Regions from separate parts of the Enterobacter cloacae complex sp. 394F7 genome, predicted to be linked through region 1. Evidence: predicted binding sites of a transcription regulator. Region 1 holds the regulator's gene; each other region holds the start of a gene.
What was found. The regulator PurR, encoded in region 1, represses purine synthesis genes. The targets are predictions, from matches to a motif close to CANGCAAACGTTTGCNTG.

Region 1 (7,578 bases):
TAGAATCGACGGGCTTTGTAAATCACACGCGGGTATTATTGATGACCTGCATTTATCAGGGGACTGCCCAGTGGCGCGGATAAATAAAATCTCGATCACGCTCTGTGCTTTACTGTTTACATCACTCTCTTTCACGCCAGCGGCAAACGCCTCTCAACAGGCGCGGCACTCTGCTGTGCAAAAAACGCATCTGGCAAAAACCACAGAACGTAAAAAAAAGACTACCAGTAAGAACGAAAAGAAAAAAACAACCGCTCAAACGAAAAAGACCGCCTCCAGCAAATCGAAATCAACATCTTCCCGCACTGCCCTCGCATCGAAACGTAAAGCCTCAAAAACTGCTGCCAACCTCGTAACGGAAAAATGCACCACGCGCAAAGGGCATAAAGCCAAATGCACGAAAGTGACAAAAATTGCCGACGCGCATAAGGTTCGGGTACAGAAAGCGCAAAAAACGGCGATGAATAAGCTGATGGGGCAAATTGGGAAACCGTATCGCTGGGGTGGCACCTCTCCCCGCACCGGTTTTGACTGCAGCGGGCTGGTGTATTACGCCTATAAAGATCTGGTGAAATTCCGCATTCCGCGCACCGCCAATGAAATGTACCACCTGCGCGACGCCGCCCCCGTTAACCGTGGCGAGCTGCAAAATGGCGATCTGGTCTTCTTCCGCACCCAGGGTCGCGGTACGGCTGATCACGTCGGCGTGTATGTGGGTAACGGGAAGTTTATTCAGTCCCCACGAAGCGGTCAGGACATTCAGATCACCTCGCTTAGCGAAGACTACTGGGTGCGTCACTACGTCGGCGCACGCCGCGTCATGACGCCGAAAACCATCCGCTAAACCCTGCCCTGCCGTCACCACGGCAGGGTAAGTTCCTCTTTTGCATACCCTTTCAATTTGCTATCCTGTCCTTGTTGTCTGTGTGGTTATTGGCAACGCAAAATACAATAAGGAGAGAAGCAATGTCGTTCGAATTACCTGCACTACCGTATGCAAAAGACGCCCTGGCACCGCACATTTCTGCGGAAACCCTGGAATATCATTACGGCAAACATCACCAGACCTATGTCACCAACCTGAACAACCTGATCAAGGGCACCGATTTTGAAGGCAAAACGCTGGAAGAGATCGTCCGCAGTTCAGACGGTGGCGTATTCAACAACGCTGCTCAGGTGTGGAACCACACCTTCTACTGGCACTGCCTGGCACCAAATGCTGGTGGCGAGCCGACCGGTGAACTGGCTACTGCGATTAACGCCGCCTTTGGCAGCTTTGCGGAGTTCAAAGCGAAATTTACCGATGCCGCAATCAAAAACTTCGGTTCTGGCTGGACATGGCTGGTAAAAGAGGCCGATGGCAAACTGGCTATCGTCTCCACGTCTAACGCGGGTACACCACTGACCACCAGCGCGACACCGCTGATGACCGTGGATGTCTGGGAACACGCGTACTACATTGATTACCGTAACGCGCGTCCTAACTACCTGGAGCACTTCTGGGCACTGGTTAACTGGGACTTTGTGGCGAAGAACTTCGCCGCGTAAGAGAGACGCAGAAGGGTTTCCCCTTCTGCGTTTTTTTATTCGGCAGCACAGGCCGCTTCAGGCTGTTTACGACCCGACATCATCACTAACAGCAGGCCAAGCGCGGCAATAATGGCCCCCATCACCGGCACAAAGCTGTATCCCAGACCACCCGAAATCACAGCACCGCCCGCTGCGGCACCGAGCGCATTGCCCAGGTTGAACGCACCAATATTCACCGACGATGAAAGACCCGGCGCCTCATGCGCGACGCGCATTACGCGCATCTGCAGCGGCGGAACCACGGCAAAAGTGGCCGCACCCCAGACGACCATCGCAATGGCCGCGCCAAACTCATTACGCGCCAGCCAGGGAATGGCAATCATGATGACAATCAGCAGGGTCAGAAAACCCTTCAGCGTTCCGCTCACGGAGCGGTCAGCAAATTTCCCGCCCAGATAGTTACCAATCGAGAAGCCCACGCCAATCAGCACCAGCATCGCGGTGATAAAGATCGGCGTCGCGTGAGTGATGTCATGCAGCACCGGCGAAATATAGGTGTAAAGGGTAAACATCGCCCCGGCACCCAGCACGGTGGTGAGCAGCGCCGAGAGCACCTGCGGACGCATCAGTACCGACAGCTCTTTACGTACCTCAGGACGCTCACCAGCGCTGCCTTTCGGCAGAGAGAAGAACAACGCCACCATCGCGACAACGCCCAGTACGGCGGTTGCGAGGAACGACATACGCCAGCCAATGACCTCACCCAGCCAGGTGGCCGCAGGAACGCCGCCAATGTTGGCGATGGTCAGGCCCATAAACATGGTTGCCACGGCACTCGCCTGCTTGTGTTTGGGCACCACGCTTGCCGCCACCACCGACCCCAGCCCAAAGAAAGCGCCGTGGTTAAGGCTTGTCAGAATGCGTGACAGCATCAGCGTGGTGTAATCCGGCGAAATGGCGGAGAGCACGTTGCCAAGGGTAAAGATAGCCATCAGGAAAATCAGCGCATTGCGGCGCGCTCGGTGGGAAAGCAACAGCGTCATCAGCGGTGCCCCTACCATCACACCAATGGCATAGGCGCTGATTAACATCCCGGCTGCAGGGATAGAGACGTCCACACCGCGGGCGATAACCGGTAAGAGTCCCATAGGGGAAAATTCAGTGGTGCCAATCCCAAAAGCGCCAATCGCCAGGGCCAGCAGGGGAAAATTGATTTTCATGCGTCAACTCCGGATGCCGTGTCATGTGGTGACACAGAACAAAGAAGCCGAAAGCATGACATCAATCACAAAAAATGAGAAGTTAACAAATTGGCAAAAGATTTTTGCCGGAGATGTAACAATCAGGACGAGCGGGAGAGAGCGAACGCCCCCTCCGCGTAAATCAGTGCAGTGCAGCCGTCAGACCTGCAGCAACAATCAGCGCCAGCACAATAACGGTGGTGAACAGCGAAAACTTCAGATCGGAACTCATCAATTTTTCTCCTTTTAATCCCCCCACGAAAAGTGAGCTTGCTCATTTTTACACAATTTACGTCAAAAATCTTCCAGGATTTAAACGGATAACCACTTTAGCTCTTCCCCTTTTCATCAAGATAGGACAAAATTCCACGCTAAATTTATTAGCGTACCGGCCATTGACCCCCTCCTGACGTCCCGTGTCGTTTTCCTGGCGTGCCGCAATTCAAAATTGCGTGATAAGGGTGAGAGAAGGCAAACGTTTACCTTCAAGGTTTTCAGGAGTTTAGGATATGGTCTGGAGTGACATTTAATGGCAACAATTAAAGACGTAGCAAAACGCGCAAACGTTTCCACTACAACCGTATCACATGTAATTAACAAAACCCGCTTCGTGGCGGAAGAGACGCGCAACGCCGTCTGGGCGGCAATCAAAGAGCTGCACTACTCGCCGAGTGCCGTTGCGCGTAGCCTTAAAGTTAATCACACCAAATCCATTGGTTTGCTGGCGACCAGCAGTGAAGCGGCCTATTTTGCCGAAATCATCGAAGCGGTTGAGAAAAACTGCTTCCAGAAAGGCTATACCCTTATCCTCGGCAACGCGTGGAACAATATTGAAAAACAGCGCGCCTATCTGTCGATGATGGCGCAAAAACGCGTGGATGGCCTTCTGGTGATGTGTTCCGAATACCCGGAATCTGTCCTTTCCATGCTGGAAGAGTATCGTCATATCCCAATGGTGGTGATGGACTGGGGCGAAGCGCGCGCCGACTTTACCGACTCCGTCATCGATAACGCCTTCGAAGGCGGTTATATGGCGGGTCGCTATCTGATTGAACGCGGTCACCGTGAAATAGGCGTGATCCCGGGGCCGCTTGAGCGCAACACCGGTGCTGGCCGTCTGGCCGGGTTTATGAAGGCGATGGAAGAAGCGCTGATCACCGTGCCGGAAAACTGGATCGTGCAGGGCGACTTTGAGCCGGAGTCTGGCTACCGCGCCATGCAGCAGATCGTTTCTCAGCCGCATCGTCCAACGGCGGTGTTCTGCGGCGGGGACATCATGGCGATGGGGGCCCTGTGTGCAGCCGATGAGCTGGGCCTGCGCGTGCCGCAGGATATTTCCGTGATCGGCTATGACAACGTGCGCAACGCGCGCTTCTTCACGCCTGCGCTGACCACCATCCACCAGCCGAAGGACTCCCTCGGTGAAACGGCCTTCAATATGCTGATGGACAGGATCGTCAACAAACGTGAAGAGTCGCAGTCCATTGAAGTTCACCCGCGCCTTATCGAGCGCCGTTCCGTTGCGGATGGTCCATTCCGCGACTACCGTCGTTAATCTCGTGTGGAGCCAGCTAAGCTGGCTCCCGTAGCCATTCCCGGTTAAGCGTTTCGCTGTCTCCCAGATAATCCAGTAGCCATGCCATGGCGGGCGACACATCATTTTGTTGCCACGTCAGGCAGCAGGCCGCATCCGGGAACGGATTCTCCAGCGTCAGCTCGACCCATTCACCGGTATCGATTCTCGGCTTAGCGAAATGGACGGGAACCATCGCGACGCACAGCCCGGCGCTGAGGCAGGTCGCGGAGGATTCCCAGTCCGGCGCTACCACCCGCCGCTGGTTATCAAGAAGCCAGGTAATACGTTTTGGCAACGAGCGCGAGGTATCCTCCAGCACCAGCGACGGCCAGTTGCGCAGCGTGTCGTCACTCAGCGGTCCCTCCAGGGCAGCCAGCGGATGATCGTGTGCCACGACGCATTTCCAGCTCAACATGCCCATATCGCGAAACGCATAGCGCCCCCCGACGGGGATCGCCTGGGTTGCGCCAATCGCCATCTCTGCCCTGCCGTCCGCCAGCGCGTCCCAGACCCCGTTGAATACCTCCTGCGAGACACGAAGTTCAACGTCTGAAAAATGGCGATAGAAATCCACGATCATCTGCCGGGTACGCTCCGGCTTAACGATATTGTCCACGGCGATGGAAAGATGTCCGCGCCAGCCGTTGGCGATCTGCTGGCACTGTTCGCGAGTGATCTGCATTTTTTTGATAACAGAACGCCCTTCTTTCAAAAACCACGCGCCAGCAGGCGTTAATTCCACATCGCGATGCCGCCGTTCGAACAGCGGAACCGCCAGCCACTCTTCAAGCTGCCGCACCGTGTAGCTGATAGCCGAAGGGACGCGGTGCAACTCCTGTGCCGCACCGCTAAAGCTGCCGTTACGCGCGACAGCATCCACCACTTCAAGAGAATAATCTGACCACATTTTCTGCCTGCAAAAAATTTGAATGCAACCGCCAAATATTAGCGTTTCACAACCCGCTTTGCACTCCCTACACTCTGCGCCAGTGTCTACCTGCCTCCTCAAGGAGAATAAAACAATGCAACCCAGGAATGGATTTTTAGTCTGGCTCGGCGGTTTGAGCGTGCTGGGCTTTTTGGCCACCGATATGTACCTGCCCGCGTTTGCGGCGATGCAGGAAGATCTGCAAACGCCAGCCGCGGCCATCAGCGCCAGCCTGAGTTTGTTCCTCGCCGGTTTTGCCATCGCACAGCTGCTCTGGGGCCCGCTCTCCGATCGCTTCGGGCGTAAACCGGTGCTGTTACTGGGCCTGGCCATTTTTGCCGCAGGCTGCCTGGGAATGTTATGGGTACGCGATGCGACCTGGCTGCTGGTGCTGCGCTTTGTTCAGGCCGTCGGCGTCTGTGCCGCGGCGGTAACCTGGCAGGCTCTCGTGACCGACTACTACCCGGCCAACCGTACCAACCGCATTTTCGCCACCATTATGCCGCTGGTTGGCCTGTCACCCGCCCTCGCTCCCCTGCTGGGCAGCTGGATCCTCGCGCACTTTGACTGGCAGGCCATTTTTGCCACGCTGTTTGCCATCACCCTGGTACTGATGCTGCCAGCGTTTGCCCTCAAGCCCGCGCATCAAAAAGAGGTGCATGCTGACGCCAAACCGATCACGTTCCTCTCCCTGCTGAGCGCCAAAGCGTATCGTGGTAACGTCCTGGTCTATGCCGCCTGCTCGGCGAGCTTCTTCGCCTGGCTCACCGGCTCGCCGTTTATTCTGCACGATATGGGGTACAGCCCGGCCGCCATTGGCCTGAGCTATGTCCCGCAGACCATCGCCTTCCTGCTGGGCGGATACGGCTGCCGTGCGGCGCTGCATAAATGGGAAGGCCAGCAGATGCTGCCCTGGCTGCTGGCGCTGTTTGCCTTGAGCGTGGGCGCGACCTGGGCCGTTGGGTTTATTCCAGGCGTCGGTCTGGCGGAAATTTTGATTCCGTTCTGCGTGATGGCGGTGGCTAACGGTGCCATTTATCCTATCGTGGTCGCACAGGCGTTACGTCCTTTCCCGCAGGCGACAGGACGCGCCGCGGCGCTGCAAAATACCCTGCAGCTCGGCCTGTGCTTCCTGGCAAGCCTGGTGGTGTCAGCGCTGATTGCCACCCCGCTGTTAACTACCACCAGCGTGATGCTGGTCACCGTTGCGCTGGCAGGCTTAGGCTATCGCATGCAGTCATCAGCGCATCGTGAGCAGAATGAAGAGGTTCAGAGAGAAACATCACATGCCTGATTACGCGGGGAATTATGCTTAAAGCAATTAATTAGCCAGCTAACAATTTTCTGTTGAATCACCAAATTTTAGGCCTATACTAAATTTGGTTCGATTAATTACGATAAATATTAAGTGTTAACGGGAGCCGGAGTGCTCCCGTTTTACCATGGAAGGCATTTCGGCAAGGGATATCTCCCTTCCTCTGTTCTACGTCGGATACTAGCCTCGCGGTATTTACCGTGAGATTTCTCACAAACCATAAAAAGCGTCTACGCTGTTTGAAGGTTCTGATCACAGTAAGGTGATGGAGAAGCTATGAGTTCATCGTGTATAGAAGAAGTCAGCGTTCCGGACGATAACTGGTCCCGGATCGTCAGTGAACTGTTAGGTCGTGCAGGCATCACTATCAACGGATCTTCACCCTCCGATCCGCAGGTCAAACATCCCGATTTTTTTAAACGCGTGCTGCGCGAGGGATCGTTAGGGCTGGGCGAAAGCTATATGGATGGCTGGTGGGATTGCGAGCGGCTGGATATTTTCTTTGCCAGCGTGTTGCGCGCCGGTCTGGAGAACCAGCTCCCCCGCAATATAAAAGATACGTTGCGCGTCGCCTCCGCCCGTTTGTTCAATCTGCAAAGCAAAAAGCGGGCGTGGATCGTGGGCAAAGAGCACTACGACCTCGGTAACGATTTGTTCAGCCGCATGCTGGATCCCTTCATGCAATACTCCTGCGCCTACTGGAAAAAGGCGACAACCCTCGAAGAAGCCCAGCAGGATAAACTGCGTCTGATTAGCGAGAAACTGCAGCTGCAGCCCGGCATGCGTGTGCTGGATATCGGCTGTGGCTGGGGCGGTCTGGCGTATTTTATGGCGAAGCACTACGGCGTCAGCGTGGTCGGCGTAACCATTTCAGCCGAACAGCAAAAAATGGCCCGGGAGCGCTGCCAGGGTCTCGACGTTGATATCCGTCTGCAGGATTACCGCGACCTCAACGAGCAGTTTGATCGCATTGTTTCCGTGGGCATGT
Region 2 (7,578 bases), on a different contig from region 1:
GCGCCAGACGCTGCTGGCTGGCACGAAGCAGCGTTTCTGCTTCGCTGTTGATCAGGTAATCGGCTGCACGGATCACGCCGCTGACAAAGGGGTTACGCAGCAACGCGCTTTTCACCAGACAGTCGGTTTCGTTCATCACCGAGGCGAGGATCACATAGTCCAGCAGCGAAGGATGGTTGGCTATCACCAGGCAGCCGCGCTCGGCGCGCAGAACGTCCAGATTGTTAAAGCGGTAATCCAGCACGCCGGTTCCGCGAACGACCGCCAGGAACAGCCGAAAACTGGCGGAGATGCTGCGTCGCGCCAGTCGGCGGCGTGCCGTGCGATCGCGCTGAAAAATCAGCAGCAGGTTAAACCAGACCAGCGACAGCAGCAGCCCGCCAAGGCCAAACAGGGCGAAGCAAAACCCGGTCATCAGCATGCGCCATAACCGATCGAGGCGGGAGAGGATCCGGCTCATTGGCGCGCCCACTGCCACTGCAAACGCTCGCCTGCCAGGGCAAATTGCCGCGCGTCGCTCAGGTAATGTCGCAGGAACTGAAGGCTTTGCGGCAGCGCGGGCTCTTCCCCTGTGCTTTCGCGATGGGTTTCACAGCAGAGCGCGTCCCCGGCTTCAATCACCAGCGCAAGGGCGTAAGGCCAGACGGGCATCTGCGGCGGGAGCCCGGCGTGATAAAACGCGGGCAGGACGCCGTCAAAATCCACCAGCAAAACGCGGGAGTAGCCCGCGTGAAGCAGACTCAACACTTCGCACAAACTTTGCTGGAAGGTGTCCATCCCGGCGGAGACCGAGGATGAGACAATCGGCTGACCTGCGGTGATGGTAAGATTGCCGACCGCGGCGTTATGAACAGACATTGCAAAATCGGTGGGGGAGACGGGTTGCTCCGTCGCCAGCGCTTGCAGAATACGGTAGTTGCGTTCCAGCTCGCCATGGCGGCTGCTGTAGACCACGGCATCGATACGATGTTTGCGCAGCATCGCAAGACCAATATCCACGGCCAGCTTACTGCCCGAATTGAGGCGGCGGGCGGTCATCATCGGCAGATCGGTCAGTTTTGCAAGCGGCGCGGCGGGATCGATGGCGTCAGACTGGCGCGACCATGCCTGCCATGCGCCGGCATCGCTGAGTCCTGGCGCTCTGGCCTGCCAGTCGATAATGGTGAGGGTAAATTTCATCTACGCGCGTCCGCGATAAACCTGTTTCTGTGATTTTTACTTCGCAAGCGCGATGTTACAGCGTACATCGTACAGTGTTGTCGCAGGCTTGCGAATAACGTTTCTCCTAAAAATTTCCCGTAGCGTCATGTTCCGTCTCACCCCAGACGATTAACCGGGAAGCCGACTCTTGGGTCGGCCCGGCCCCAGCAGTATCGCCAGTTTGCTGCCGCCTTTGGTGGTCTCCATCCAGATTTTACAGACGCTGGTGAGCGGTACCGACAGCAGCATCCCAACCGGGCCCAGCAGCCATCCCCAAATCAGTAAGGATAAGAACACCACCAGCGTCGACATGCCCAGCCGGTGGCCCATCATCCGTGGTTCAAGAATATTCCCCAGCACCATATGCACCACGAGGAACAGCGCCCCCACCAGCATGCACTCATAGAAGCCATTAAACAGAAACGCCTGAATCATGGGCGGCACGGCGGAGAGTACCGCGCCAATGTTGGGCACGTAGTTCAGCAAAAACGCCAGCACTCCCCACATCAGCGCGAACTGCACGCCCATCAGCATCAGCCCCAGCCAGACAATCACGCCGGTCCAGACGCTTAACAGGGTTTTTAAGGCCAGATATTTGGAGACGCCCTTTAACGCGCGGTGTAAACCGGCGATGTGAATTTGCGGATTATTCAGCGCGAAACGCAGCTTATAGGGCACGTGGCGCACTTCGAACAGCATAAACACCACCGTCATGACCAACAGCAAAATGCTGGCCATAGCGCCGGACAGGCCGGTCATCAGCGTGGTGGCGTAGGTCATGATTTTTTCGGAATCCATCCGGCGCAACATCCGTTCCGGCGAAATATGCAGGTTCAGAAACGGCATCATCTCCTGAAGCGCCACGATCTTGCGCGTCAGCTCTTTGTTGTATTGCGGCAGCATCGTGGAGAATTCGCTCAGCGAGGCGGCCAGCACGCCGAAAAGGGCGGTGAGTGCAATCAGCATCACGATAACCACAATGGTTATGGCCACCGGGCGGCTGATACCCCGGCGCAAAAACCAGGTCACCAGCGGGTTAAGCACAATGGCAAAAAAGAGCGCCAGCAGAAGCTGGACAATAATATCGGCGGCAGCATGGATACCGGCGAGGATCACCACCAGAGAGGCGAGTTTTAACAGGATGTGGAGTCCTGCTTTGTCGGGCGGGTTAGGGGTCATTCGTGTTCCTTAATGTGATTGCCCGTTAAGTGTAGTGCGCGGGTTTCGCTTCGTCTGGCACCGTTAATCTGAAAGTCGCTGCTGATTTTCTGCTGGCGTCGTGGTAATAGTGAAACACTGTTGCAAAAATCCAGGTAAAACCTCATGCCCGAACCCGCCGCCGAACCGGCATTAAGCGGATTACGCCTTAATCTGCGCATTGTCTCCGTTGTGATTTTTAACTTTGCCAGTTATCTGACGATTGGCCTGCCGCTGGCGGTGTTGCCGGGCTACGTTCATGACGTGATGGGGTTTAGCGCATTCTGGGCGGGGCTGGTGATTAGCCTGCAGTACTTCGCCACGCTGTTGAGCCGCCCGCATGCGGGTCGCTACGCGGATCTGTTCGGGCCGAAGAGCATTGTGATCACAGGATTATGCGGCTGTTTTCTCAGTGGCCTGAGTTACCTGCTGGCGGCAACGACCAGCCACTGGCCGTTGGTCAGCCTGGTGCTGCTGTGCCTGGGCCGGGTGATCCTCGGTATTGGGCAAAGCCTGGCAGGAACCGGCTCGACGCTGTGGGGCGTAGGCGTGGTCGGGGCACCGCACATTGGCCGGGTCATCTCCTGGAACGGCATTGTCACCTACGGGGCAATGGCGCTTGGCGCCCCGCTTGGGGTGATGTGCTATGCGTATGGCGGACTGTACGGCCTGGCGGGCACCATTATGGTGGTCGCGCTGGTGGCGATCCTGTTTGCCCTGCCGCGTCCGAAAGTGAAGGCCAGCAAAGGCAAACCGCTGCCGTTCCGGGCAGTGCTGGGGCGCGTCTGGCCGTATGGTATGGCACTGGCGCTGGCAACCACCGGCTTTGGGGTGATCGCCACCTTTATCACCCTGTTTTATGACGCCAAAGGCTGGGACGGGGCGGCCTTTGCGTTAACCCTGTTCAGCTGTGCGTTTGTGGGTGCCCGTTTGCTCTTCCCGAACGGTATTAACCGCCTGGGCGGGCTGAATGTAGCGATGATCTGCTTTGCGGTTGAGATTGTCGGGCTGCTGCTGACCGGTATAGCGACCGCGCCGTGGATGGCAAAAATTGGCGTGTTCTTCGCCGGAGCCGGTTTTTCGCTGGTCTTCCCGGCGCTGGGCGTGGTGGCGGTGAAAGCCGTGCCGCCGCAGAATCAGGGGGCGGCGCTGGCAACCTACACGGTGTTTATGGATATGTCGTTGGGCATTACCGGGCCGCTGGCAGGGCTGGTCATGGCCTGGGCAGGCGTGCCGGTAATCTATCTTGCGGCTGCGGGTCTGGTGGTGATGGCCCTGATGCTCACGTGGCGGCTAAAAAAATGGCCCCCGGTGCAGGCACCGGAGGCCACGTCATCATCCTGACGCGTTACTGAATCACGATGGTGTTGATGATGTTTTCAGCGGCAGTCTGCGCTTTCTGCTGATCTTCCGCTGGCAGGGTGATCTGCAGGGTCAGCAGTTTGTTATCCACCTTACCCAGCACCACGGAAGAGTAGGCCGTCTGACCTTTTGCAGAGATAATGCTGTCCAGCTGCTGCAGCGTGTGGCCTTTCAGTTCGATGGACTTGTTGGTCACCACCTGCAGCTGCGGGTCGCGGCTGCGCTGCTGATCTTCCAGACGTTTGGACAGCACGGCCAGGTCTTCGCTGGTATCGTCGCCCACAATCACAATCACCGCTTTCTGCCCGGTTGCATCGGAATAGACGTGCATGTTGTTCGCCTGGGTACCCAGCTTGCCGCTCTGGTCAGTCATATCCGCTGGCAGAGAGAAGCTGAGTTTACCGTCCAGCAGGTTCACCGGCTGACCGGTTGCGTTGCTCTCTGCAGACGCGCCCTGAGCAGGCGTTTTCGTGTCGCTGTTATCACAGGCTGCAAGGCCGACAACCAGCAGGCCAATCCCGACATATTTAACCAGATTGCGCATTGACTTCTTCCTTTCGATAAACGGCCATAACGGCTCATTTGTCCATCTTATCACAACTGATAAATCGAACCCTTAACCAGCCTGCAATGCTGTGATTTCAGATTTATCTGCCAGTCTTTTCAGCAGCATATTCAGCAGCACGCCGTACATCGGCAGGAAGAAGACAATGCTGATAAGCACCTTGAAGCAGTAGTCCACCAGCGCAATTTCCATCCAGTGTTCGGCCATAAACGCATCCGGGCTGTGCCAGAAGGCAATGAAGAAGAAGGCCAGCGTATCGCTGACGTTGCCGAACAGCGTCGAGGCGGTGGGGGCCATCCACCAGCGGTGATTCTGACGCAGGCGGTTAAATACGTGCACGTCGAGGATCTGCCCCAGCGCATAGGCCATAAAGCTTGCAGTAGCGATTCGGGCAACAAACAGGTTGAAGTGGGTTAACGCCTCAAAGCCCTGCCAGCTCCCCATGTAAAACAGGGAGGAAATAACGTACGACACGAACAGCGCCGGCAGCATGACCGCAAAAATAATGCGGCGAGCCAGCGGTGCGCCAAAAATACGCACGGTCAGATCGGTGGCGAGAAAAATAAACGGGAAGCTGAACGCGCCCCAGGTGGTATGGAAACCAAAGATGGCTATCGGCAGCTGCACCAGATAGTTACTGGAGGTGATCACCAGCAGATGAAAAAGCGAAAGCCAGAACAACGCTTTTACGCGCTGCGATTCAGAAAACGGCGTCATATTGTGACCTTTTTATACGTTGGGGTGAGGGAACCCAATAAAAACCGCAGCATGATACTGCTTTGACGGGACTTTGCAATGGTTAGTTTTTACGCAACCGTTAACCTGGTTTGCATTGCTGGCTACGGGGCGTAAACTACAGCCGTTTTTATCTGACCGAGAACACCATGACCGATCTGTTTTCCACTCCAGACCACACCCTTGATGCGCAGGGCCTCCGCTGCCCTGAGCCGGTAATGATGGTGCGCAAAACCGTGCGCAATATGCAAACCGGCGAAACGCTGCTGATCATCGCTGACGATCCGGCAACCACCCGCGATATCCCCGGTTTTTGTACCTTTATGGAGCATGAACTGGTGGCACAGCAGACCGAAGCGCTGCCGTACCGGTATTTGATCCGCAAGGGGTAACCCCCTTACTGCATGCCTAACAATCCCGGCAGCCACAGCGAAATCGCCGGGATGTACGTTATCATTCCCAGCACCAGCAGCAGCATGCCGTAAAACGGTAGCATCGCGCGCACCACATGCTCGATTTTCTGCTTGCTTACCGCACTGGCCACAAACAGCACCGAACCCACTGGCGGCGTGATAAGCCCGATCCCCAGATTCACCATCATGATCATCCCGAAATGGACCGGGTCGATCCCAAGCGACTGGGTCACCGGCAACAGCACCGGCGTCAGGATCAGAATGATCGGCGCCATATCCATCAGGGTGCCAATCAGCAGCAGCATGATGTTGAGGTACATCAGGATCACGTACTTGTTATCCGAGAGCGAGGTGAAGAACGCCGTGATGCGCACAGGTAACTGCATGTAGGTCATCACCGCGCCAAACGCCGCCGCAAAGCCAATCAAGATCATCACGATAGTGACCGTTTTCACCGTCCGGCACATCAGCTTCGGCAGTTCGCTCCACGTATAGTCCCGATAGATAAACATGGTGACAAAGAATGCCCACAGACAGGCGACCGCCGCGGATTCGGTGGCGGTGAATATCCCGGACATGATCCCGCCGAGGATAATTACCACCGTCATCAGCCCCCACAGAGCGTCCAGCAAAATCTTCAGTGCCTGTTTGAAGGGGATTTTTTCGCCTTTTGGATAGCCGCGCTTATGGGCAAAGCACAGACACAGCGTCATCAGGCACAGTCCCAGCAGCAGCCCCGGCAGCACGCCTGCGATAAACAGCGTGGCAATGGAGACCGTACCGCCTGCGGCCAGCGAGTAGATCACCGAGTTGTGGCTGGGCGGGATTAAAATCGCCTGCACCGACCCGCTGGCGGTGACCGCCGCCGCATACTCGCGGGGATACCCCTTTCTCTCCATCTCAGGGATCATCACGCTGCCGATGGAGGCCGTATCCGCCACCGATGAACCGGAAATCGCGCCGAAAAAGGTGGAGGCCACGATATTCACCAGCGACAGTCCGCCGCGAATAAAACCAACAAAGACATACGCGAAATTCACCAGCCGTCGGGCGATGCCGCCTTCCGCCATGATCGCCCCCGCCAGGATGAAAAACGGGATCGCCAGCAGGGTAAATTTGTTAACCCCGCTGGTGATCTGGATCATCAGCGCTTCGAGCGGTAACTCGATCCACAACGCGCCCGCGACGGCGCTTAAGCCGACGGCAAACGCCACCGGCATACCCAGCGCCAGCAAAATGGCGAGGGTGAATAACAAAACGAATGCATCCATTGTTCACCCCTTAACTGTGGTTGCCGATCAGCACCACAGGACGGTTTTCCTGTGAGCCAAACAGCAGACGTTCAATGACAAACAGGATCAGCACCGCAGAACCAATCGGCAGCGGCAGATAACTCTCCCCTGACGTCAGGATCGGAAACTCGGCGACCGGCTGCTCCCAGAGCTCGACACACAGCCAGTAGCTGTACCAGAACATAATCAGCGAGGTCAGCAGCATCAGCAGATCCACCACGCGCGCACACGCTGTTTTCAGCATGTCTGGCAGTCGGTCGGTCAGCATGTTCACCGCGATGTGTGACCCGGCACGGTAGCTCACCGCCGCGCCGATAAACGTAAAGGTCACCATGCAGATGATGGCAATCGGCTCCGGCCAGGATTCACCGCGATTCAGCACATAGCGCGAGAAGATGCCAATCGGGATCACCACCGTCATGACCAGCAGCGCGCATCCCGCTACGCCCATGGCGAGCAGATACAGCCGGTCCATCCACTTCAGGTAGAGTTCGGACATACGTTCTCCGTTTACTGAACGTCAGCAATGGCTTTCATCAGGTCCTGATGCTTTTCGCCATACTGCGCGCGCACCGGCTCTGTGGCTTTGATAAATACCGATTTGTCGATCTCGTGGAACTGCACGCCACCGGCTTTCATCTTCGCCAGCGCCTCGGCGTTATAGGCCTGCCACAGCTTGCGCTGTTCGAACTGCGCTTCGCGCGCCAGGGTCAGGATTTTCTGCTGTTCGTCTGCGCTGAGCTTGTCCCATTTCACTTTTGAGTAGAGCAGCATTTCCGGGGTAATGAAGTGGCCGCTGAGGGTATAGTTTTTG
Region 3 (7,578 bases), on a different contig from region 1:
CAGCCGCAACCCGCAGGTGGCATCACGTCTGATTGAGCCGCTGATCCGCCTGAAACGCTACGATACGCAGCGCCAGGCGAAGATGCGTGCCGCGCTTGAGCAGCTTAAAGGGCTGGAAAATCTCTCTGGCGATCTGTACGAGAAGATTTCGAAGGCGCTGGCCTGATAGAAAGCTTAACCCTCCCTCTCCCTGTGGGAGAGGGCCGGGGTGAGGGCATCAGGCATTAGCTTTAATCAACGCGCGCTCATTCACACCGCGCCTCATCACTCGCTCCAGCACCTCCGCTTCCAGCTCTGCCAGTCTGGCCGATCCCACACGGCGAGGGCGTGGAATATCTACCGTCAGATCCAGACCAATTTTTCCCTCTTCTATTAACAGCACCCGGTCGGCCATGGCGACGGCTTCGCTCACGTCGTGCGTCACCAGCAGGACCGTAAAACCGTGCTCCTGCCAGAGCGAGGCAATTAAATCCTGCATTTCAATCCGCGTCAGGGCATCAAGTGCCCCGAGCGGCTCATCGAGCAGCAGCAGGCCTGGACGATGTATCAACGCCCGCGCCAGCGCTACGCGCTGTTTTTGCCCGCCTGAGAGGGCCGCAGGCCAGTCACCGGCGCGATCCTCCAGCCCGACGGCGGCCAGTGCCTGACGCGCCTCCTCCCGCCAGTGACCTTTCAGCCCCAGCCCGACGTTATCCATCACCGTTTTCCAGGGCAGCAGGCGCGCATCCTGAAACATCATGCGAGTATCATCCTGAATATTGGCCAGCGGCGTTGTCCCTGCCAGAATCTCCCCTCCATTCGGCGCTTCCAGTCCGGCTAACAGGCGCAGCAGCGTACTCTTGCCGCCGCCGCTGCGGCCGACAACGGCCACAAATTGTCCGGCGGGGATATGCAGATCCAGGGCGTTAAGAATGGTTTTGTCGCCGTAGCGTTTCGTGACGCCGTTAAGTAACAGCGGTGTCCCCTGAGTGAGTCGGGCGGTATTCATGCTTTCGCCTCCTGAGAGAAATAGGCCGGGTTCCAGCGCAGCCAGCTGCGTTCCAGCCACTGGGCACTGACGTCAGCAAGTTTGCCCAGCAGGGCATAAAGGATAATGGCGACCACCACCACGTCCGTTTGCAGGAATTCGCGGGCGTTCATTGCCAGATAGCCAATGCCGGAGTTGGCTGAAATGGTCTCCGCGACGATCAGCGTCAGCCACATCAGGCCGAGCGCAAAGCGAACGCCAACCATAATGGAGGGCAGGGCGCCCGGCAGCAGCACGTGGATAAACAGGGCAAATCCTGATAATCCGTAGCTGCGTGCCATCTCAACCAGCCCGCGATCGATATTGCGGATCCCATGCCAGGTATTGATGTAAATCGGGAACAGCGTGCCCAGCGCCACGAGGAAAATTTTGGCGCTCTCATCAATACCAAACCACAGAATGACCAGGGGGATCAGCGCCAGATGCGGTACGTTGCGCAGCATCTGAATGGAGGTATCCAGCAACCGTTCCCCCCAGCGGGACAGGCCGCTGATCAACCCCAGCGTCAGGCCGATGCTCCCGCCGATGGAAAACCCAATCACCGCGCGCCAGGAGCTAATGGCCAGGTGCTGCCACAGCTCGCCGCTGGCACTCAGCGACCAGAAGGCTTCGATCACGCCCTCCGGAGAGGGCAGGATACGGCTCGACAGCCAGCCGGTGGAGGAGGCCAGTTGCCAGATAAGGACAATGCCGACAGGTAAAAACCATGGGGCGGCGCGCAACAGCCATTTTTGTGAGGTGAGAGACATAGCCACTCCTTAGCTTTGCGCGACTTTTCGCGGAATAAACTCGTTGGCCACGGCTTCGCCCTGAAGCTGCAGCTGGCGGGGCTGCGGAATGTCCGGGATAGCGACATCCAGATGCGGGAACAGCAGTTCTCCCACTTTGTATGCCTCCTCAAGATGCGGATAGCCCGAGAGGATAAAGCTGTCGATACCCAGCTCGGCATATTCGTTGATACGCGCCGCGACGGTCGGGCCGTCACCCACCAGCGCAGTACCTGCACCACCGCGTACCAGGCCGACACCCGCCCAGAGATTGGGGCTGATCTCCAGATTCTCGCGTTTGCCGTTATGTAACGAAGCCATCCGGTGCTGTCCAACGGAGTCGGTTTTCGCAAACGCCGCCTGCGCTTTGGCGATGGTCTCATCGTCCAGATGCGAGATCAGCCGGTCAGCGGCCTGCCAGGCCTCTTCGTTGGTTTCACGCACAATCACGTGCAGGCGAATACCAAAGCGCACCTTGCGGCCGTGGGCGGCGGCTTTGGCCCGCACCTGGGCAATTTTCTCTTTCACCAGTTCAGGTGGCTCCCCCCAGGTCAGATAGAGATCGACCTGTTCTGCCGCCAGATCCTGTGCCACATCCGACGATCCACCGAAGTAGAGCGGTGGACGCGGCTGCTGTACCGGAGGAAAGTAGAGTTTCGCGTCGCGAATATGAATATGCTTGCCATCGAAGGTGACCGTTCCCCCCTCAAGCAGACGTCGCCAGACGCGGGTAAACTCGGCGGAGGCCTCATAGCGTTCCGTATGATCGAGGAACACGCCGTCACCGGCCAGTTCCTGCGGATCGCTGCCGGTGACCAGGTTAAACAGCGCGCGTCCGTTGGAGAGCCTGTCGAGCGTTGCCGCCTGACGCGCGGCAACGGTCGGGGAAACCACGCTCGGACGTAATGCCACAAGGAATTTCAGGCGCTGGGTGACCGGGATCATCGACGCGGCGACCAGCCAGGCGTCTTCGCACGAGCGTCCGGTGGGGATCAGCACGCCGGTGAAACCGATTCGGTCTGCCGCCTGCGCAATCTGCTGCAGATAGCCGTGGTCAACCGGGCGCGACCCCTCTTCGGTACCAAGATAGTGTCCATCACCGTGGGTGGGTAAAAACCAGAAAAGATTCAGACTCATGATTTGGCTCCTTCTTTGGCTGCGGGTTGCCAGATGCGTTCGCGAATGTTCACCTGTTTTGGTACTAAGCGGTTTTGATAAAAGAGGTCGGCAGTCTGTTGTTGCAGGGCTGCAACATGCGCGTCCACCGGGATAATGGTGGTGGGTGGACGGTGGTTGAGGTAGCTCGCGATCACCGCCTCCGGTAAGCCCATGGTTTTCGCCAGCAGGGTGATGCTCTCCGGGCGCTGGCTTTGCGTCAGGGTATCGGCCTCGGTAAAGGTATTCAGGACCTCCTGAACAAAGGCACCGTTTTTCTCTGCATACGGACGGGCTGCAAGGTAGAACGAACCGGTCTGTTTCAGGGTTGTGCCATCTTTCAATACCCGTACGCCGCCCTGAAGTAATGCCGCGGAGTAGTAAGGATCCCAGATAGCCCACGCGTCGACATTGCCTTGCTGGAAGGCGGCGCGGGCATCAGCAGGGGTCAGATAGACGGGTTGAATATCGGTGAACTTTAGCCCGGCCTCCTGCAGGGCGCGGAGTAGCAGGTTGTGCGAGCTGGAACCTTTCTGGAATGCGACTTTGTGACCTTTAAGTTCGGCGACATTTTTAATGGCGCTATTTTCCGGCACCAGAATCACCTCGGCTTTGGGCTTGGGTGGCTCAACGCCAACGTAGACCAGATCGGCCCCGGCCGCCTGCGCAAAGATCGGTGGAATATCGCCAGTACTGCCTAAATCAATGCTTCCAACGTTCAGCGCCTCCAGCATTTGTGGCCCGGCAGGAAATTCCACCCAGGAGAATTTGGTCTGTGGGAAGCGTTTTTCCAGAAGCTGGTGGCTTTTTGCCAGCACCATACTGACGCTGCCTTTCTGGTAACCAATGCGCAAACTGTCAGGTGCCGTCTCTGCTGCATGGGTCAGGGACGAGAGTGTGAGCAGACCAGCCAGGCTGATACGGGTAAGTGTTTTAAACATGTGCGACTCCTTGTGGCTGTCCAAACGCAGGTACCTGAATATCGCGACGGTGCAGGGCATGCCAGAATGTCTCCAGCGCAGTGTCGAGCCGGGTTTGCAGATTCGGGGTGAAATGCGGTTTGTGCTGGTAATCGATAACCTGCGAGTCATCGGCAAAAACGCCGTGCAGGATCTCCTGCGCCTTCAACGCGTTCAGTACCGGCTTCAGGGCGTAATCCACGGCCAGTAAATGCGCAACCGTACCGCCCGTAGCCAGCGGCAACACCACTTTTCCATCGAGTGCACGTTCAGGCAGCAGATCGAGCAAGGTTTTCAGTGCGCCGGAAAATGAGGCTTTATAAATCGGGGTCGCGACGATAAGCCCGTCAGCACTTTTTAGCTGTTCAATCAGGGTTTTCAATGCCGGACTGTCAAAGCGCGCGTAGAGCAGATCCTCAGGTTCAAAGTTGTGCAGATTCCAGTGGCACACTTCCACATCCAGAGCATTAAGCCTTTCGCGGGCATATTCCAGCAGGGCGCTGGAACGAGAAGGGAAACGTGGACTTCCGGCCAGGGTGATGACGCGCATGTGTGCTCCTTATAACTAATTGTTTGCTTTTATCTAACATTCATAACAATTTTCAGGAGTGTGACACTGCGTGGTTATTCCACTAAATGATTTATCCGCAATTAAAATGCGAAAAAGCGCATAAGAAGTGTACGGGGAAGTAAACGTTTGCGTTTTACGCTGATTTTTTTGCCGCAGGTCAATTCCCTTTCCGGGCAGGATCGCACATAATCCCCTCCCGGTTTGCACACCGGGAATCCAGGAGAGTTCATGTACTACCCCTTCGTTCGTAAAGCCCTTTTCCAGCTCGACCCTGAGCGCGCTCATGAATTTACATTCCAGCAATTACGCCGTATTACGGGAACGCCGCTGGCCGCGCTGGTGCGTCAGAACGTGCCGGAAAAACCTGTGCAGTGCATGGGTCTGACCTTTAAAAACCCGCTGGGTCTGGCGGCAGGTCTGGATAAAAATGGCGAGTGCATTGATGCCCTGGGCGCGATGGGCTTTGGTTCCATCGAAATCGGTACCGTAACGCCGCGTCCACAGCCGGGTAATGATAAGCCGCGTTTGTTCCGCCTGGTCGAAGCCGAGGGGCTGATCAACCGCATGGGCTTTAATAACCTCGGCGTGGATCATCTCGTAGAAAACGTTAAAAAAGCCCATTTTGATGGTGTATTAGGCATCAATATTGGCAAAAATAAAGACACGCCGGTTGAACAGGGTAAAGATGACTACCTGATTTGTATGGAAAAAGTCTACGCCTATGCCGGTTATATCGCCGTGAATATTTCATCGCCGAATACCCCGGGGCTACGTTCTCTGCAATATGGTGAAGCGCTGGACGATCTTCTCAGCGCCATTAAAAATAAACAAAATGAGCTGCAGGCGATCCATCATAAATATGTTCCGGTGGCGGTTAAGATCGCACCGGATCTTTCTGCTGAAGAATTGATCCAGGTTGCCGACAGCTTAGTTCGCCATAATATTGATGGTGTGATTGCGACCAATACGACGCTCGATCGCTCCCTCGTCCAGGGAATGAAAAACTGTGACGAAGCGGGTGGGTTAAGTGGACGTCCGGTACAATTAAAAAGTACGGAAATTATTCGTGCGCTCTCCGCCGAATTAAAAGGTCGTCTGCCAATAATCGGTGTCGGTGGTATCGATTCGGTGATTGCTGCGCGCGAGAAGATGGCTGCGGGCGCCTCACTGGTGCAAATCTATTCCGGCTTTATTTTTAAAGGCCCGCCGCTCATAAAAGAAATCGTTACTCATATCTAATCTTTTCTCTTAATTAGACAACCAGGGCTTTATTTCCAGCCCTGGTTGTTTTATATTCCGTCACTGTTGCTTATTTAGACATTATAGTCTTTTATTAATGGTGTTATAAACGAAGCGGCGAATGGGACATTTTTAGTACAGGACGTTTGGGTACGGGAGAGACACATGCGAATTAAACCTGACGATAACTGGCGCTGGTATTTTTGTGAAGAGCATGACCGAATGATGCTCGATTTAGCCAATGGCATGTTGTTCCGTTCTCGTTTTGCGCGTCGAATGTTAACCCCGGACGCTTTCTCCCCGTCTGGCTTTTGTGTAGACGATGCTGCGCTTTATTTCTCCTTTGAAGAGAAATGCCGTGACCTGCTGCTCTCAAAAGAACAGCGTGCCGAACTGATATTAAACGCGCTGGTGGCGATTCGTTTTCTGAAACCGCAAATGCCGAAAAGCTGGCATTTTCTGCCGCATGATATGAACTGGACGCCGTCCACGGGCGATGCGGCCAGCGTCAATCTGAGCGATACCGCAGAAGAGGTGAGTTTACTGGTGGTGGAACCTGGCGAAAATGCCGCGCTTTGTCTGCTGGCTCAGCCCGGCGTGACCATTGCCGGGCGGACGATGCAACTCGGGGATGCCATTAAGGTCATGAATGACAGGCTGAAACCGCAGCTGCGCGTGGATTCGTTCAGCCTGGAACAGGCGGTTTAAGCTTCCAGCTGTATCGACGTTTTTGGAATACAGCTACAGCACAGGATCGTCCCGTCATCACCGATTGCGGATTTCTTCAGCGCACTGACATCGCCCCCGACCAGCTTGATTCGACAGCAACCACAGATACCCGCCCGACAGGAATACGGGATACGGATCCCGGCTTGCTCCAGCTGCTCAAGTATCACCTGCTGATTGTTACCCCGTATAACGCGGCCCTGCCAGTGAATATCCACTGCGGAACTGGCTTGCGTCTCAACGTCTACCGTTTCTTCTTCCTGACCCGCACCGTACACGCGCGCAGGCCCACGGGTGAGAATTTCCACCTCGTCACCCACGCGGATCACTCCGCTTGAGCGTGGAATAAGATTCTGGCCGAAATCCACGTCGCCATTATCCTGCGCGGTACGGAATGATTGCAGGGTTTTCAGCGGTTCGCTGGAAGGATGCTTCAGGCCTTTCTCCGGACTTACGGTGGTGAAAATGCAGCGGCTGCACGGCTTCACGACATCAAAAATGACGCTGCCGATGCGGATGACTTTCCAGGTATCTTCCTCCCAGGCTTCCGTACCGGTCACCACCAGATTCGGGCGAAATTGCTCCATCTGCACGCTGGCCTTACAGCGACGCTGCAGGTCACGCAGCGAGGCTTCGCTGGTTAACAGGAACGGGAAACCATCGGCAAACGAGAGGGGAACCGCGTCGTGGCGCTTGACGCGTCGCGTCAGCGCCGGACCCACCCAGCGCAGCTGTACCTCGCGGGAGAAGAAGCCGCTCAGCCAGCGGTTAATCTCGTCCGGAGCGATGCGAGCGGTAAAATGATTGCCCCACACTTCCGTTGGCGCATCGACAGGCGCAAAATCAGCAAAGCGAATCACCACGCTTGAGCCATCCGGGGCGGTGAGGTGCAGGCCGTCATGCAGCGGCGAAGGCGTAAAGCGCACCATCTGCGGGAACTGGCGTGCAGTAATGAACGTACCGTCAGGCTCGGTGACCATAAAAATACGATCGAAGGCAAATCCACTGATGTCAGCCAGGGCGTGAGAAACGCCGATACCGCGCATGGATTTCACCGGATGAATAAAAAGCCTGGATAACGTCGCCACTGTGCACAGTCCCTCGAATGAAAATAAGCCTTCAACTTTATGACAT
Region 4 (7,578 bases), on a different contig from region 1:
AGTTCTACGTCCTGAGACGCCGGACCCAAATCCGTGGTGATATTAAAATCTTTCAGATGAATTTTCCCTGCGGCTTCAAAACCTGCGCGTTTGCCACCCCACGGATCGTCACCCTGGCCGAGTAATTTGGCTTCCAGGGTCACCGGTTTCGTGACGCCATTGAGCGTGAGATTACCGGTAATATTCAGCTTCTCACCTTCTTTCTTCACCTCGGTCGACGTAAAGGTCGCCTGTGGGAATTTTGATACATTCAGGAATTCCGCACTACGCAAATGTTTATCGCGCTCTGCATGGTTGGTGTCGACGCTATTCGTATTAATGGTCACATTGACCTTATCGGCGGCAGGATTTTTATCGTCAAAGGTGAATGTGCCGTCAAAATCTTTAAAGGTACCGTACAGCCAGCTATAACCGAGGTGCTGAATACGGAAATTGACGAAAGCATGCTGGCCTTCTTTATCAATTTTATAATCAGCCGCCACGGCAGAACCGGTGGTGAATAACAGAGAACCTAATGCGATACCCAGCAGGTGTTTTTTCATTTTATGCTCCAGAGTCAACTGACGAACGGCCAAGCATGCGCTTTAACGTATCGTCTTTATCGATGAAATGGTGTTTAAGGGCGGCAAGCCCGTGCAGGACAGACAGGATCACCACGCTCCACGCGAGCCAGAGATGCACCACGCCTGCGGTGTCGGCCTGAACCCCTGCGTCAGAGAGCGTGGCCGGAACCTCAAACAGGCCAAAGACGTTAATCGGCTTGCCGTCTGCAGTGGAAATGAGATACCCGCTAATCAGAATGGCGAACAGCAGGATATAGAGCGTAACGTGCGCGGCAACCGCGCTGACACGCGTTAATTTACTGTGGGTTTTGGGCGCGGCGGGCGGCGGGGAAATGTGACGCCAGATCACGCGAATAACCAACGTCATCATCAGCAGGATGCCGATGCTTTTATGCAGTTCTGGTGCCTGGTGATACCAGCCATCGTAATAACTGAGCGTCACCATCCACAGACCCAGTCCGAACATTGCATAAACGGTAAGAGCAACTATCCAGTGTAAACACATGGATATTATTCCGTAGCGCTGAGAGGAGTTACGCAATTGCATCAGAATGACCATTCGAAGAAAAACAGAATAGTAAAAATGAACGGGAATAAATGATATTGCAACTGAAATAATTGAATATAGATTTTTATTTTATTTATTTCAGCAGTTTTGAAAATGATCCGCAAATGTAATTCAATCGCTTCGTCCAAGGCGGAATAAGCAGCAAGCAAAAGATTAAGCTAACCTAAAGTAATGTCAGTAATTGTCAGCTTCACTTTTCAGTAAAATACAATGTAAATAATATCAATGAGTGCCAGCAGCACCCATAATAAAATATAGAGCATAAAATGCTCACGAATGTTATTGATAAGAAAGCCAACGATCCTGCGCATAATGTCCCGTTTTCAGTCTGGAAAACGGGTTCCGGACGTCCGAAACCCGCGGCGGATTATCTGCTAAAACGCGAAAGTGAGAAGGGGGTGAGATCAAACTGCGGTGCGATCCCCTGGGCAAACTGCGCAGCGATTTCGCCCAGCACGGAGGCGAACTTGAAGCCATGACCACTGAGGCCAGTGATAAGCAGCGTGTTGTCATGCCCCGGCAGGGTGTCAATGATGAAGTCTTCGTCCGGCGTGTTGTCGTAGGTGCAGGCAGCACCATACAGTAAACCGCCTACGCCCGGCAGGATATTGCGCAGGAAGGTAAACGCTTCGGAGCCATCCTGTGGGTATGCGCCGAACGGTTTACGCTCTTCAGGGGAGGAGATCGCCTGCCCGCCATTGTGTTTTCCGATTTTGAGCGCGTCTTTCTCAGACGGGAAGCCGTAAAACTGATCGCCGTTCGGTAACTCCCCGGTAAATGCCGGGAATTTATTCTGTGCACTGTAACGGCCATCCGACTGGAACCAGGAGAAGACCTTGCGCACCGGCTGAACAGGCAGATCGGGCAGCAGACGGGTGACCCAGGTACCTGCGCTAATCAGCAGACGGGACGCTGAATATTCTCCGTCCGCAGTGGTGACCGTAACGCCGTCAGCGTGATGAGTGAGGGATTCCACCGGGCAGTTAAAGAGCTGAGCGCAGCCCGCTTTTTCCGCAAGATCGATCCAGGTTTTGATGGCCGTTTCACTGTGTAAGACACCGGAGTTGGCTTCAAACAGGCCGATATAATCGTCCGGGACGGCAATCTCTGGCCAACGGGCCATGATGCCTGCCGCGTCCAGCTTCTCCACATCAAGATTAAACGCTTTCGCACTCTGCTCAACGTTGGCCAGAAAATCAGAGCTAGCAGGGCCCAGGTTGATGATGCCCGTGCGTTCGAAAATGCGTTCTTCCGTCAGCTTCGCCAGTTCATCCCATAGCGTCTGGGCGCGGAGCACCAGCGGAACATAGCGCTCGCCTTCACCGTAGGCGTGGCGAATAAGCCGGGTGTCGCCATGATGGCTGCCCTCTGCATGGGGAGGACGGTGGGCATCGATCATCAGGACCTTCAGACCCGCTTGCGTTGCGTAATAACCGGCGGCAGACCCCACGGATCCGCTACCAATAATGATTAAGTCGTATCTCATATCCATCTCTCGAACTCACGCTTTGTTAGCAGAGTAATTAACTATGCGGGCTGACACAAGGGAGAAATAAATAAGGCACCCGGAGGGTGCCTGTTGAGCGAAGAATAGGTATAAACCTAGTGCCGTTTATACTCATTTTCCTGATAGTCGCCAGATTCTATTTTGGCAATACCTGCCTCTAAAATAGAAATAAACTGACGGGCGACGTCTGTTGTAAGCCACAGCGTCTGTCCAACTTCCGCTTCTTCACGGTTGAGTTGATTCGGGGTCTGGTAGTGCAAACGCAGCATCAGCGCATCGTAGCTATCTACGGTACTGATATCCCAGCCAACAAGCGGATGGGTCTGGATGACTTCGCTATTCTTTTCCATTATAACCCCCTTAATGCGTGTTAGAAGACAACGGCTCCGAGGTTCAATGCATGTTTTTCTGAAAGCATCTTCAGTATACAAGTAATAAGGGTTCGCAAGGGAAAAATAAACAGTTGGCAACACATTTTTCTGCTTTTTAGGATTGTTCGAACAATAAAACACCACCTTGTTCACGATTTTTAAATTTGTTGCCGAATTAATTTGAACGAACCGGATTTCAGACGAAAAAAAGCCGGGGCGACCCGGCAAAAAAGAACAATGAGGGAGCAAGATTAATCTGTGATGAACCAGTCGTCGGCGCTTTCCCAGGTTTCCTGCAGGATTTCGCTGATACGGTCTTTATCTTCTTTCGCGCCACCAATGACGGAGAGGTTGTTTGCCGCCGCATAACGAACCGTTACGGCACCAGCGTTGTCAGGGAAAGTACTGTTAATACGGCGGGATAATTCACCGGCCAGCGCATCAAGCGCGCCAGCAGGCAGAACGGTTGTTTTGGCTATGGTGACTTCAATACGCATAAATGCCCCCTGTGTAATATACTGTTTATTTATACAGGTATATTATGGGTTTGACAACAAGGGGCACTGTTTTTTTAGCGTTTTACCGTCCAGTTGACGGTTTCTCCGGCAAGGAATGGGATGAGCGTGTCATCCGTCAGCGGAATGGCCTCGTCCACGCGGCTCTCTTTACGCTCCAGTTCAATGAACGTTTCGTTGACCGGCAGCCCGTAGAAGCGTGGTCCATTGAGCGAGCAGAACGCTTCGAAATGCTGCAGTGCATTCATCTCTTCAAACACGGTGGCGTAGCTGGCGAGTGCGGTAGGGGCATTAAAGCAGCCTGCGCAACCGCAGCTGGCCTCTTTGCGGTGGCGTGCATGAGGCGCGGAGTCCGTGCCGAGGAAGGCGCGGGAGAAACCGCTGGCAACGAGTTCACGCAGCGCCTGCTGATGAACGTTACGCTTCAGAATGGGCAGGCAATAGAGATGCGGACGAACGCCGCCAACCAGCATGTGGTTGCGGTTAAACATCAGGTGCTGTGGCGTGATGGTGGCGGCAATCAGTTCATTGCCATCGCGGACATACTCTGCGGCATCTTTGGTGGTGATGTGTTCAAACACCACTTTAAGCGCAGGAAGACGCTGGCGCAGCGGCTCCATTACGGTTTCGATAAAGCGGGCTTCACGGTCGAAGATATCAATGTCGGCGTGGGTCACTTCACCATGTACCAGCAGCGGCATGCCCAGTTTTTGCATGCGCTCCAGAACCGGCATGATGGCGTCAATACTGGTGACACCGTGGCTGGAGTTGGTGGTAGCGTTAGCCGGGTAGAGTTTCGCCGCGGTGAACACGCCTTCGTTAAAGCCGCGTTCCACTTCATTCGGATCGAGGGTGTCGGTCAGATAGCAGGTCATCAGCGGAGTGAAATCATGTCCTGCCGGCACGGCATCAAGAATTCGCTGGCGATAAGCCATAGCGGCGTCAACGGTGGTGACTGGTGGAACCAGGTTAGGCATGACAATCGCGCGGCCATAAATTTCGCTGGTATACGGCACGACGGTTTTCAGCATATCGCCATCACGCAGATGGATATGCCAGTCGTCAGGGCGGCGGATTTTAAGAACCTGGGGTTGTGCAGTCATGGAAGCTCCGGCTTGTCAGGAATCAGTCATTAGGATGGCTGTTTTTGCCGGACACAAATAATAAGCGGAAACGTTTTCGTTTGCACACTTTTCCGTAAAAAAAGGGCGCTTTTGCGCCCCTTCAGGTTAATCGGTGAATGGAATAACGATCTCTCCCGGTTTCACCTCGATGCCTTTGGCATATTTTTTCGCCAGCGCCTCACCCTTGCTCTTGTCTTCACTTAAGACATAGGCCGGCTGCTGGTTAAAGTAGTTGCGCAGGGACTGGTTCAGGTAGGGCATCAGGGTCTGCATCACCGGTTTCATCTTGTCCGGCGTGACGTCCGCGTCTACCACTTCCATCTCCTGCAGGAAGATGGCCCCTTTCTCTTTGTTAAAGACCGGCAGCGCCTTGAGCTTCAGCTTAATGTTGGCTTTCTGGTTACCGAAGAGAGAGGTCATATCGAGATTGGCATCCCCGGCGAGAGTGACTTTATTCGGCTCTTCGCGCCCAATCTGGCTGGTGAGGTTGCTGAGGACGATATGCGCATCGGCAAGCCCCGGCACACCAATGTCTTTTGAAAAGTTATTATGTTTTTCCAGCGCCTGATTAATTTCCTGCTCACTGACGGTGTATTGCGTAAGCTGGTTACAACCTACCAGCAGGCCGCTGACAATGAATGCGGCGGCAATGACAATTTTTTTCATAGTGTTCCTCAACGAAAAATCGGCGCTACTGTCCTGTTACGCCAGTATGTCAGGGTGAAATAGCGGAAACCAGCAGAAAAAACTGATAATGGCGGCGGGAGAGGCCCCGCCGCAGGGAATATTATGCCCCAGGTTCGAGCATGCCGCTCGCGCTGCGCTTCTGGCTGAATTGCCACCACAGCGCAAGGAGCGTCATAAAGCCGACCACGCCGAGCATGACCCAGGGCAGTTCCGGCTGGCTTAGGGCTTTTCCGGCATCGAACAGCCAGCCGCCGCCGGCGTAACCCAATGCACCGCCAAAGGCCAGCCCCAGGCGGCTGAACCCCATATAGCTGCCGCGAGCGCGCGCGTCGGCAAGCGAGGCGCTCAGCGTTTCACGAGCCGGTTCGGCAATAATGGAGCCGATATAGAAGGTGCAAATCAGCGTAAACAGCTGCTGGAGCGAGTTCACCAGCCCGATGGGCATCATGCTGAGCGTCATCAATAACAGCCCGGCCATCAGGCGATGCTCCAGTCGAAAACGCCGTTCGCTCCAGCGGGCGATCGGGTAGAGCAGGGTCAGAGAGAGGCAGGCTTCTATGGCGTACATCCATTTTACGGCGGCCGGGGTGCCCGCAATGTCGTTTACCATGATCGGCAGCATCAGCATGACCTGAACGGCCAGCATGTAATACCCCGTCAGGGTCAGCACGTACGTAACAAAGCGTTTGTCTCGCAGCACGCGGCCAAGACCTTCGCGTACGGGGGCTTTGACCGTCGACAGTTTCCATGCCGGCAGAAACAGGGCATTAAAGAGCGCACACAGAATAAAGAGCAGCGCACCCGCCGCGCAGACCAGACGAAAGTCGTACTGCAACAGCCAGCTTCCCAGCAGGGCGCCAATTACCGCCCCGGCACTGTCCTGCATCATCAAAATTGAGAAGAAGCGTCCCCGGTGCAGCGGACGAATGAGTTTAACCACCAGCGCGGTGCGCGGCGGGTCAAACAGGGTGCCACCGATACCGGAGAGGAAGCAGGAAAACCACAGCAGCCACGGCTCCTGGGCAATTGCCATAGTGGCGAAGCCTGCCGCGCGTAGCAGCATGCCCGTCACGATCATCGGTTTGGCACCAAAGCGGTCGGCGATGGCGCCACCAAACACGCCCAGACCCTGCTGGACAAACTGGCGTAACCCGAGCGCGATACCGACCATCAGTGCCGCCCAGCCCATTTGATCGACAAAGCGGATCGAGATGAGGGGAAACACAACAAAAAAGCCGAGCACGACCAGCATGTTATCGACTAGCAGGAAATATTTACCCAGGCTCCTGGCCTGTGATATGCGGGACATTTTCCCTCCAGGGAAAACAGGATGGTGAGCACGCTAACATTCTGCGGTGTCGCCACGTTTTTTCCCACCCCCGCGCGTGACAATATTTTTTTATCAAAAGAGCGCTTTGATAGAGAGTTCTCATCGAAAAATGTGAAAAGAGGTCAAAATGGTATGTCACTGTTTTCACAGACGGCACAGGCGCAGGTATAGTAAAGCTAATGGGTAAGCAGAAGTGACGGGAAGGAGTGGTATCGATGTTTGGCTATCGCAGTAATGTGCCAAAAGTGCGTCTGACAACGGACAGGCTGGTTGTTCGTCTGGTGCACGAGCGTGATGCCTGGCGTCTGGCGGATTATTACGCCGAGAATCGCCAGTTTTTAAAACCCTGGGAACCCGTTCGGGATGAGAGCCACTGCTACCCTTCCGGCTGGCAGGCGCGCCTCAGCATGATTGCAGAATTCCACAAGCAGGGAAGCGCGTTCTATTTCGCGCTGCTGGATCCGGAGGAAAAAGAGATCATCGGCATTGCCAACTTTTCCAACGTGGTGCGCGGATCGTTTCACGCCTGCTACCTCGGCTACTCCATCGGCCAGAAATGGCAAGGGCAGGGGCTGATGTATGAGGCGCTAACGGTGGCGATCCGTTATATGCAGCGCACTCAACATATCCATCGCATTATGGCGAACTACATGCCACACAATCAGCGCAGCGGTAATTTGCTCGCGCGGTTGGGGTTTGAGAAAGAGGGGTATGCTAAAGATTATCTGCTGATAGACGGAGAGTGGCGCGACCACGTACTGACAGCATTAACCACCCGGGACTGGACGGCAGGCCGCTAAGGAGAAGAGATGAAATATCAGTTAAGCGCAACAGAAGCGCGTGTGATTGGCTGCCTGCTGGAAAAACAGGTCACCACGCCGGAACAGTATCCGCTCTCCGTCAATGCCGTGAC

Region 2: the regulator PurR is predicted to act here: its motif matches at 5,132-5,149, upstream of tusA (sulfurtransferase TusA).
Region 3: the regulator PurR is predicted to act here: its motif matches at 4,595-4,612, upstream of pyrD (quinone-dependent dihydroorotate dehydrogenase).
Region 4: the regulator PurR is predicted to act here: its motif matches at 4,691-4,708, upstream of pyrC (dihydroorotase).

Annotation. Positions count from the first base shown of each region.
Region 1 is NZ_JBXWCS010000004.1:160,005-167,582, reverse strand. It holds gene AC2FAK_RS07770 (C40 family peptidase) at 71-844, shown strand; gene sodB (superoxide dismutase [Fe]) at 967-1,548, shown strand; gene AC2FAK_RS07760 (MFS transporter) at 1,584-2,750, opposite strand; gene cydH (cytochrome bd-I oxidase subunit CydH) at 2,914-3,003, opposite strand; gene purR (HTH-type transcriptional repressor PurR) at 3,301-4,326, shown strand; gene punR (DNA-binding transcriptional activator PunR) at 4,343-5,254, opposite strand; gene punC (purine nucleoside transporter PunC) at 5,370-6,569, shown strand; gene cfa (cyclopropane fatty acyl phospholipid synthase) at 6,867-7,578, shown strand, end outside.
Region 2 is NZ_JBXWCS010000013.1:97,148-104,725, reverse strand. It holds gene AC2FAK_RS18405 (lysophospholipid acyltransferase family protein) at 1-460, opposite strand, end outside; gene AC2FAK_RS18400 (beta-ketoacyl synthase chain length factor) at 457-1,179, opposite strand; gene AC2FAK_RS18395 (AI-2E family transporter) at 1,330-2,379, opposite strand; partial or broken gene AC2FAK_RS18390 (MFS transporter) at 2,489-3,741, shown strand; gene AC2FAK_RS18385 (DcrB family lipoprotein) at 3,746-4,303, opposite strand; gene AC2FAK_RS18380 (7-cyano-7-deazaguanine/7-aminomethyl-7-deazaguanine transporter) at 4,376-5,041, opposite strand; gene tusA (sulfurtransferase TusA) at 5,209-5,451, shown strand; gene AC2FAK_RS18370 (TRAP transporter large permease) at 5,457-6,743, opposite strand; gene AC2FAK_RS18365 (TRAP transporter small permease) at 6,754-7,263, opposite strand; gene AC2FAK_RS18360 (TRAP transporter substrate-binding protein) at 7,275-7,578, opposite strand, start outside.
Region 3 is NZ_JBXWCS010000008.1:62,103-69,680, forward strand. It holds gene pepN (aminopeptidase N) at 1-166, shown strand, start outside; gene ssuB (aliphatic sulfonates ABC transporter ATP-binding protein) at 218-988, opposite strand; gene ssuC (aliphatic sulfonate ABC transporter permease SsuC) at 985-1,776, opposite strand; gene ssuD (FMNH2-dependent alkanesulfonate monooxygenase) at 1,786-2,931, opposite strand; gene AC2FAK_RS13160 (sulfonate ABC transporter substrate-binding protein) at 2,928-3,890, opposite strand; gene ssuE (NADPH-dependent FMN reductase) at 3,883-4,458, opposite strand; gene pyrD (quinone-dependent dihydroorotate dehydrogenase) at 4,708-5,718, shown strand; gene zapC (cell division protein ZapC) at 5,884-6,426, shown strand; gene AC2FAK_RS13180 (YcbX family protein) at 6,423-7,532, opposite strand.
Region 4 is NZ_JBXWCS010000008.1:181,480-189,057, forward strand. It holds gene AC2FAK_RS13765 (YceI family protein) at 1-542, opposite strand, end outside; gene AC2FAK_RS13770 (cytochrome b) at 544-1,110, opposite strand; gene AC2FAK_RS13775 (YceO family protein) at 1,329-1,442, opposite strand; gene solA (N-methyl-L-tryptophan oxidase) at 1,499-2,617, opposite strand; gene bssS (biofilm formation regulator BssS) at 2,734-2,988, opposite strand; gene dinI (DNA damage-inducible protein I) at 3,261-3,506, opposite strand; gene pyrC (dihydroorotase) at 3,581-4,627, opposite strand; gene AC2FAK_RS13800 (lipoprotein) at 4,754-5,314, opposite strand; gene mdtH (multidrug efflux MFS transporter MdtH) at 5,436-6,644, opposite strand; gene rimJ (ribosomal protein S5-alanine N-acetyltransferase) at 6,881-7,465, shown strand; gene AC2FAK_RS13815 (YceH family protein) at 7,475-7,578, shown strand, end outside.